2 linked regions of the Geobacillus stearothermophilus ATCC 12980 genome follow. The protein of the gene in region 2 interacts with the protein of the main gene of each other region in a pairwise test. Links are inferred from orthologs where the notes say so. Each region holds a gene or a part of one and is shown on either strand. Other genes may lie near its edges.

Region 1 (3,371 bases), 550 kb from region 2 along the record:
GTGGTAAAAGGAGGGAACGAAAGGGGGAGCGTCATGATTGTTCATGTCGTAAAGCGCGGGGAGACGCTTTGGCAGTTGGCTCAGCGTTACGGCGTTCCACTCGAGCGGATTGTCGCCGCCAATGAACTGAGCGACCCGAACCGGCTAGCCCCATTCGCTACGGGGCGTCCATCCAATACGATGCGGCGGCCGCCTCGCCGTTTTACCGCTATACAGATGAACAAGGGCGACAACATGAAGTGTGGTTTGAGGACGCCCGCAGCGCGTTGGCGAAATTTGACTTGGTGAAAGAATACGGATTGCGCGGAATCAGCTACTGGGTGCTCGGGTATCCGTATCCGGAAAACTGGGTGCTGTTGGAAGACAATTTCCGCATTCGCAAGCGTGGGTAAGCTAAGCAGTTAGAGCGTATGCGCCGGTCATCGGGCATACGCTTTTATTTTGTTTCTTGGAGTTCGAGCCGCTTTTTGAGTTGATACATTTCCAGATCGTGCTGGCCGATCTTATGATTTAAATATTCAATCGCAATGTTCGCGTTACGCCAATCATGTGACAGTATCTCGAACATACGCCGATGCTCAGCCAGCTCGTCCTCGATTTTTTTGAAATGGCTGCGCGTTTCGATGATGAAATGGTCCAACTTTTCCTCGAGGCGCTGTTGTCGTTCTTCGAGGCGCTGTTGTCGTTCTTCGAGGCGTTGTTGCCGTTCTTCGAGGCGCTGTTGTCCGGCTTCTAGTCGGTCGAGGCGTTCATGAATCGGCTGCAACTCCTCTTTCAGCACTGAGCGAAGCAATTCGACAAGCTCGTGAGACATTCTGCATCCCCCCTTTCAGCTTAGTTTTATTGTATCATTGCGTTTATGAGCTGTCATGGCAAATCGCAAAGGAGTACGAATGTTTTGAAAGGAGTGGATTTATCTAGTTTGACGTTTGAGCTCATCCAGCATCGGTTTACCAAGCCGGCCAAGCGGGTCATCGAGCAGCGTTACCCGAAAACCAAGCTCGATTTGGACGAATCGAAGCGCAAGTATAAGTGGGGGCGGTACGGCATCGGCAAATACGTGTATCGTGACGAGGAGGCGCAGGAGCTGGAGGAAACGATGCGTTCGTACATTACCCGCTTTTTCCCGGCGGCTGAGGTGCAGTATTTTACGTAATGCCCCTTTTATGGTACAATAGAAATGATTGCTCTTTTTGTCTGCCAAAAGGGCCGACGCATCGGAGTGACGGTATAGGCCGGGGGATTTGCTGGCGGCAGGCAAACGTTGCAGGAGGGGACAAACGTTGCCGACACCGAGCATGGAAGATTATATTGAACAAATTTACTTGTTGATTGAAGAAAAAGGCTATGCCCGCGTTTCGGACATCGCGGAAGCGTTGTCCGTTCACCCTTCTTCAGTGACGAAAATGGTGCAAAAGCTCGATAAAGATGAATATTTGGTGTATGAAAAGTACCGCGGCCTTGTCTTGACGCCGAAAGGAAAAAAAATCGGCCAACGGCTTGTGTACCGCCATGAGCTGCTTGAGCAGTTTCTTCGCCTCATTGGCGTCAACGAAGAAAACATTTACCGCGATGTGGAAGGGATTGAACACCATTTGAGTTGGAACGCCATCGACCGGATTGGCGATTTGGTGCAATATTTTCAAGAGGACGAACGCCGTCTTGAGGCGCTGCGCGACGTGCAAAAGCGCAATGAGCAAGGGGAGTAAGCGACTGCTTGCTCTTTTTTGTTTTTCGTACTAAACGCCTTTTCTTTCTCTTACATATATATAAACAGCGAGAAAGGGGAGGCGGCGATGGACATTGATCTCGTCTTTTCCGGCGGCGGAGTGAAAGGGTTTGCGTTGCTGGGGGCGTATGAGGCCATTGAAGAAAAAGGGCTGCGCTGGAAGCGGCTTGCCGGGACGAGCGCCGGGGCGCTGCTTGCTGCGCTACTGGCGGCTGGATACACCGCCCGTGAGATGACGCAGTTGTTCGAGGAGCTTAGGCTGGAGCAGTTTTTGGATGAACGGGCGTCGTGGGTTCCGTTTTCTGTTTGGAAGTGGGTGCGTCTATATTGGCATTTAGGAGTTTATAAGGGAAACGTGTTTGAACAGTGGATCGAATCGGCGCTCGCTGCCCGCGGAGTGCGTATGTTTCGGGATGTACCAGCTGACAGTTTGTATATCGTTGCCTCCGATGTGACGAACGGGCGCATCGTCGTGCTGCCGGATGATTTGGCGATATACGGCATTGACCCCGGCTCGTTTTCGATCGCCAAGGCGGTGCGGATGAGCACGAGCATTCCGTACTTTTTCGAGCCGGTCCGCCTTCACGGACGGGACGGCACCTCCCTCATCGTTGACGGCGGGGTGCTCAGCAACTTTCCGCTGTTTCTCTTTGATGAAGAAAAAGAAACGAAAAAACGGCCGGTGCTCGGCGTTCAATTGAGCGCCAAGCCCGGCCAGCGGCCGAAACGGCGCATTGCCAACGCGCTTGATTTGTACGAAGCGTTGTTTGAGGCGATGAAAGAGGCGCATGACGCCCGCTATATTTCGCGCCGCCATGAAAAAAACATCATCTTTTTGCCGGTGGAAAACGTTCTTGCGACCGATTTTTCCATCGACCTGGAAGCGCGCCGGCGTCTCATTGACTATGGGCGCGAGCGGGCGCGGCAGTTTTTGCGGCGGTGGGCGTTTTGAGCGCCCAAAACAAAAAAGAATCAAGCTAAAAGGAAGCCCGATTCTTTTTTTTGCCTTTTTTGCCCTCGATGACGGTCAAATGCGGAGTCGCCATTCGCTTTTTCAACGGCCGTTTTAGTTTCGCCGGCTTCGGCTGCTTGTGCGCGGAGCGGGGATGAAGCTTTTTCGACTGCCGCACCGCTTTTAGATACGACAATCGTTCTTTGCTAGTGCGGCGTTGGTAGACGAAACGGTAAAAGAGATAAATCGCGGCTGCAAACAGCGCAACAAACAACAGCTGGCGAAACAGCACCGTCGGATGGGCAAAAAGGGTATACACAATGCCAAGCGTCCCAAGCAAAATCATAAGTCCGGCGAGCGGGTGAACAGCCCTGTGCCGCAATGAATCCACCCCCTTTACGATTACTGCACCGCTTTTTTCGCTTCCGCTTCCGCCTCTAAACGAAGAAGCTGCTGGAACGAAGCGATGGCCACTTCCACTTGGTCGTCGTCCGGCTCTTTTGTCGTCAGCCGCTGCAGCCATAGACCGGGATAGCCCAGCCAGCGCAGCAACGGAATGTCCCTCCATTTATTTGTAAACTGCAGCACCTCAAACGAAACGCCGAGCACGACCGGAATTAAGGCGAGCCGGTTCACAATCCGCAGCCAAAGCGGATCGGTCGGCACGAACAAATACAGAAACAAGCCGAC
Region 2 (4,972 bases):
TTTGCCGCGTTGACGATCCGCCATTTTTTGACGCCGTTTGACACATTTCATGGGAAATGACAAAAACGGCGTTGGTTCGCCACGGCGGCTGTCGAGATTTTTGTAAAGGATTCTCCCCCTTCGGCATGGAAATAAAAGGACAAAGGAGATGGGGGGAGGATGCTCAATGGAAATGTGCGAGTTGGTAGGACAGTTTATGGAACGGATGCAAACGTTGCGCCATTTGTTGCCGATTTTGCCGGATGAGCAGCTGTATGTTCGCTTTGAAAGCGAGGAAGAGACCGCCATGGTGGCGCTCGGCAAGGAGCTTACTGCCGGAAGGGAACCTGATGAACGGAACGTCTTGACGGTGCACGGCTCCAAAAAAGCACTTTGCTCGCTTTTAGACGGCGAGCTGAAGCTGCAGCAGCTCGTCCGGCTGCGCGAAGTGCATGTATCGGGAAGCTTTCGTCATCTGTTGCTGCTTGAGTCGCTCCTCCATTTGGCTAAGCCATATCGGCATGTTGGGTGAAATTTTTATTGACAATGTTCGACACAAGGTGATACAATCACAGTTGTAGTCAATCGAATAGGCGATTGTTGCGCTCTTATCAAGAGAGGTGGAGGGATGTGCCCAATGAAGCCCGGCAACCGTCAGCGCGTGCGCTGAAAAGGTGCCAATTCACACAAAGCGGCCTGCTTTGAGAGATAAGAGACGGAATGGTGCACAATACCTTTCTGTTCTCTGCGGGCAGAAAGGTTTTCTTTTTGCGCTCCGCCGCCTTGGGGAGGAAGGTGAAACGATGATTACACTCGAACATGTGACAAAGATCTATCAAGCGGCTAACGGCTCAGTCACGGCCGTCGACAATGTGTCGCTTGAGATTCGCGAAGGGGAAATTTTCGGCATTATCGGCTACAGCGGCGCGGGGAAAAGTACGCTCATCCGCTTGCTCAATGGGCTCGAGAAGCCGACGGGCGGCCGGGTGGTCGTCGCCGGCCGCGACATGGGGCGCATCAAAGGGCGGGAGCTGCGCAAGGCGCGTCAAGAGATCGGGATGATTTTCCAACATTTCAACTTGCTTTGGTCGCGCACAGTGCGGGAAAACATTGCGTTTCCGCTCGAGATTGCGGGTGTTCCGAAAGCGGAGCGGCAAAAACGGGTCGATGAATTGATCGAGCTCGTCGGGCTCACGGGGCGGGAAGAGGCGTATCCGTCGCAGTTGAGCGGCGGGCAAAAGCAGCGTGTCGGCATTGCCCGGGCGCTCGCCAACAACCCGAAAGTGCTGCTTTGCGACGAGGCGACATCGGCGTTGGACCCGCAGACGACCGATGCGATTTTGGACTTGCTCGTTGACATCAACAAGCGGCTCGGGCTGACGATCGTGCTGATCACCCATGAAATGCACGTCATCCGCAAAATTTGCGACCGCGTCGCCGTGATGGAAAACGGCAAAATCGTTGAGCAAGGCGACGTGTTGCACGTGTTCCGCAACCCGCAGCAGCCGATCACGAAGCGGTTCGTCAAGCAGCTCGTCGAGCCGGAAGAGACGGAAGAGGCGATTTCCCATTTGTTTGGCCAATACCCGAGCGGGCTGATCGCGCAGCTGACGTTTGTCGGCGCGGCGGCCGGCCAGCCGCTCATCAGCCAGGTCGTGCGGCAATTTGCCGTCGATATGAATATTTTGCAAGGGAAAATTTCGCAAACCCATCAAGGCGCTTATGGGGTGCTGTTTGTGCACATCAATGGGGCGGCGGATGAAATTGACCGGGCGCTTGGCTACATTCAAAGCCAGCAGGTGGCGGTGGAGGTGATTCACGATGCTCGCTAACCTCCTGCCGAACGTCCAATGGGAGACGATGTGGGCGGCGACGGTCGAGACGCTGTATATGACGGGAGTGGCGGTGGCGGCCACTTTCGTTCTCGGAATCGTTCTTGGCTTGCTTCTATTTTTGACAGCGAAGGGCAACCTATGGGAAAACCGGTTTGTCAATACCGTGATTGCGGCGTTTGTGAACATTTTCCGCTCCATTCCGTTTATTATTTTGATCATTTTGCTCATTCCGTTTACCACCTGGCTTGTTGGGACGATGCTTGGCGCCAATGCGGCGCTGCCGGCTTTGGTCATTGGGGCCGCGCCGTTTTACGCCCGCATGGTGGAGATTGCCCTTCGCGAAATTGATAAAGGCGTCATCGAAGCAGCCCAAGCGATGGGCGCCTCAACGTGGACGATCATTTGGAAAGTGCTGCTGCCGGAGTCATTGCCGGCGCTTGTCTCCGGCATTACGGTGACGGCGGTGTCGCTCGTCAGCTATACAGCGATGGCTGGAGCCATCGGCGCCGGCGGGCTTGGGAACTTGGCGTATTTGGAAGGGTTCCAGCGCAACCATAACGATGTGACATTTGTCGCAACCGTATTGGTGTTGGTCATTGTATTTATCATTCAGCTGATCGGTGACTTTGTCACTTCGAAAATCGATAAACGATAAAGGGGGAAACAACTGATGAAGAAATGGTTGGGTATGTTGCTCGCCGCCATTCTCGTGCTCGCTTTGGCGGCATGCGGCGGCAACAATAACGACAACGCGGAAGGCGGCAAAGACGGCAAATTGGTGAAGTTGAAAGTCGGTGCGTCGAACGTGCCGCATGCGGAAATTTTGGAAAAAGCGAAACCGATTTTGAAGAAAAAAGGCATCGACTTGGAGATCATTACGTTCCAAGATTACATCTTGCCGAACAAAGCGCTGGCTGAGAAGCAAATCGACGCCAACTATTTCCAACACATTCCGTATTTGGAATCGCAAAAGAAAGAGTACGGCTATGATTTCGTCAACGCCGGCGGCATTCATATCGAGCCGATCGGCTTATACTCGAAAAAATACAAAAGCATTGAAGAACTGCCGGACGGCGCGACGATCATCATGAGCAACTCGGTCGCCGACCATGGACGCATTTTGTCGATGCTGCAAGAAAAGGGGCTCATTAAGCTGAAACCGGGCATCGATAAAACGAAAGCGACGGTCAACGACATCGTCGAAAACCCGAAACATTTGAAATTTAAAGCGGACGTCGATGCTGGACTTCTGCCGCAAATTTACAAAAACGGCGAAGGCGATGCGGTTTTGATCAACGCCAACTATGCGCTTGACGCCGGTTTGGACCCGGCGAAAGACCCGATCGCCGTGGAGTCGCCGAAAAACAATCCGTATGTGAACATTGTGGCGGTGCGCAAAGGCGATGAAAACCGGAAAGAAATCAAAACGCTTGTCGAAGTGCTGCAATCGAAAGAAATCCAAGATTTCATCAAAGAAAAATACCACGGCGCCGTCATTCCAGCGGCGACAAACAATCAATAACGGAAGCGAATCGCTTCCGTTATTTTTTGCACAAAAAAGAGCCGCCCGAAAGTTCAAAACCGTTTTGGATGGAGAGACGCCGCGGCCGGTCTGTTTTCCCGCGCTTCATCGGTTGTTCAAACGCGCCAGTACGGCGGCGAGCATGACGATGATGACGCAGTTTTGCAGGGCGACCACTGTCGTTAAACTGAAGATGACGTCCCCGTGTTCACCGAGAATGCTGCCGATGATGATCCATGCCAAAAACGAAGCGAAAGCGGCGGTTAAGGCAAAGACAACCCAACGAATCAATGGCATTGCCCCCTTTCCTATGATGATGGGAGTGGAACAGAACCATTCGTTTTCATCATGACATTCCGTCGATGTTGGCGAAACGGTGGTGTTTCCACACCCTTTCAATACCATTCGTTTATGCATCGGTCGAATCCTCCCTTCACCGCTACAAAGAAGGGATAGGGGCGTTCACCCAAAAAACTTCCGAACGTAGCCGAGCGGTTTAACGCGTTTACGGAAGCGTGCTTTGCCGAGGGAGCGCTGTCGAAAAAAGAAAAACAATTGATCGCCCTTGGCATCAGCCTGGCGACGCAAGATGAGTATTGCACGATTTACCATGCGAAAGGCTGCCTTGATGAAGGAGCGTCGGAACAGGAAATTTTGGAAGTATACGCGGTGGCGGCCGCGTTTGGCGGCGGGGCGGCGATGAGCCAAGCGGTGACGCTTGTGCAAGAATGCCTCCGCGAGCTGCGGGCGGCTCACTAGACTCCGGAAAAAACGGGGTCTTTTTTTGCAAAAACTCGTACAAGCTTGCGGTTTTCGTGTAAAATAGTAAAAGGCGCTGTTTTTTCACACGGTCACAGTGAAAACAGAGCGGGAAAGTTGCACGTAGTTTTCATTTGTTATAAAATGATAATGAGAATAAAATGAGAATGAACGATCGCTAGAAGACAAGCGAGTGAATTGACTTTCAATTGAGAATTGGAGGTATGCTGCATGGCGGTATTGACGATTCGCAATCTCCACGTCGCCGTGGAGGGAAAAGAAATTTTAAAAGGAGTGGACTTGGAAGTCAAAGGCGGGGAAATCCACGCCATCATGGGTCCGAACGGAACGGGGAAGTCGACGCTGGCATCGGCCATTATGGGCCATCCAAAATATGAAGTGACAGAAGGATCGGTGACGCTCGACGGCCAGGATGTCCTTGAGATGGAAGTCGACGAACGGGCGCGCGCCGGCCTGTTTTTGGCGATGCAATACCCAAGCGAAATCAGTGGAGTGACGAACGCCGACTTTTTGCGCGCGGCGATCAACGCCCGGCTTGGCGAAGGCAACGAAATTTCGCTCATGAAATTCATCCGCAAGCTCGATGAAAAAATGGCGTTTCTCGAAATGAACCCGGATATGGCGCACCGTTACTTGAACGAAGGATTCTCGGGCGGGGAGAAAAAGCGAAATGAAATTTTGCAGCTGATGATGCTTGAGCCGAAAATCGCCATTTTAGACGAGATCGACTCCGGCCTCGATATCGACGCGCTCAAAATCGTCGCCAAAGGTGTCAACGAAATGCGCAGCAGCGAGTTCGGCTGTTTGATCATCACCCACTACCAGCGGCTGCTCAACTACATCACCCCGGATTATG

What was found.
Region 1: the proteins of QSJ10_RS13190 (region 2) and mntR interact in binary tests that used the Escherichia coli proteins (3 or more experiments, as listed by UniProt). The link is inferred for Geobacillus stearothermophilus ATCC 12980 from one-to-one orthologs.

The regions. Positions count from the first base shown.
Region 1 is NZ_CP128494.1:1,864,025-1,867,395, reverse strand. Bases 78-2,996 are described here. They hold mntR (transcriptional regulator MntR), read left to right. Parts: upstream 78-1,283; coding sequence 1,284-1,709; downstream 1,710-2,996. Other genes in these bases: QSJ10_RS10125 (SA1362 family protein), read right to left, coding at 2,707-2,996; QSJ10_RS10130 (patatin-like phospholipase family protein), read left to right, coding at 1,797-2,681; QSJ10_RS10145 (coiled-coil domain-containing protein), read right to left, coding at 437-814. Outside these bases: more of QSJ10_RS10125, read right to left, coding at 2,997-3,063; QSJ10_RS10120 (DUF1385 domain-containing protein), read right to left, coding at 3,084-3,371.
Region 2 is NZ_CP128494.1:2,414,360-2,419,331, reverse strand. Bases 1-2,796 are described here. They hold QSJ10_RS13190 (methionine ABC transporter ATP-binding protein), read left to right. Parts: upstream 1-782; coding sequence 783-1,811; downstream 1,812-2,796. Other genes in these bases: QSJ10_RS13180 (MetQ/NlpA family ABC transporter substrate-binding protein), read left to right, coding at 2,485-2,796; QSJ10_RS13185 (methionine ABC transporter permease), read left to right, coding at 1,801-2,469; QSJ10_RS13195 (hypothetical protein), read left to right, coding at 167-511; QSJ10_RS13200 (thioredoxin family protein), read left to right, coding at 1-13. In the rest of the region: more of QSJ10_RS13180, read left to right, coding at 2,797-3,336; QSJ10_RS13175 (hypothetical protein), read right to left, coding at 3,442-3,633; Fe-S cluster assembly ATPase SufC, read left to right, coding at 4,327-4,972. UniProt on the Escherichia coli protein: Part of the ABC transporter complex MetNIQ involved in methionine import. Responsible for energy coupling to the transport system. It has also been shown to be involved in formyl-L-methionine transport.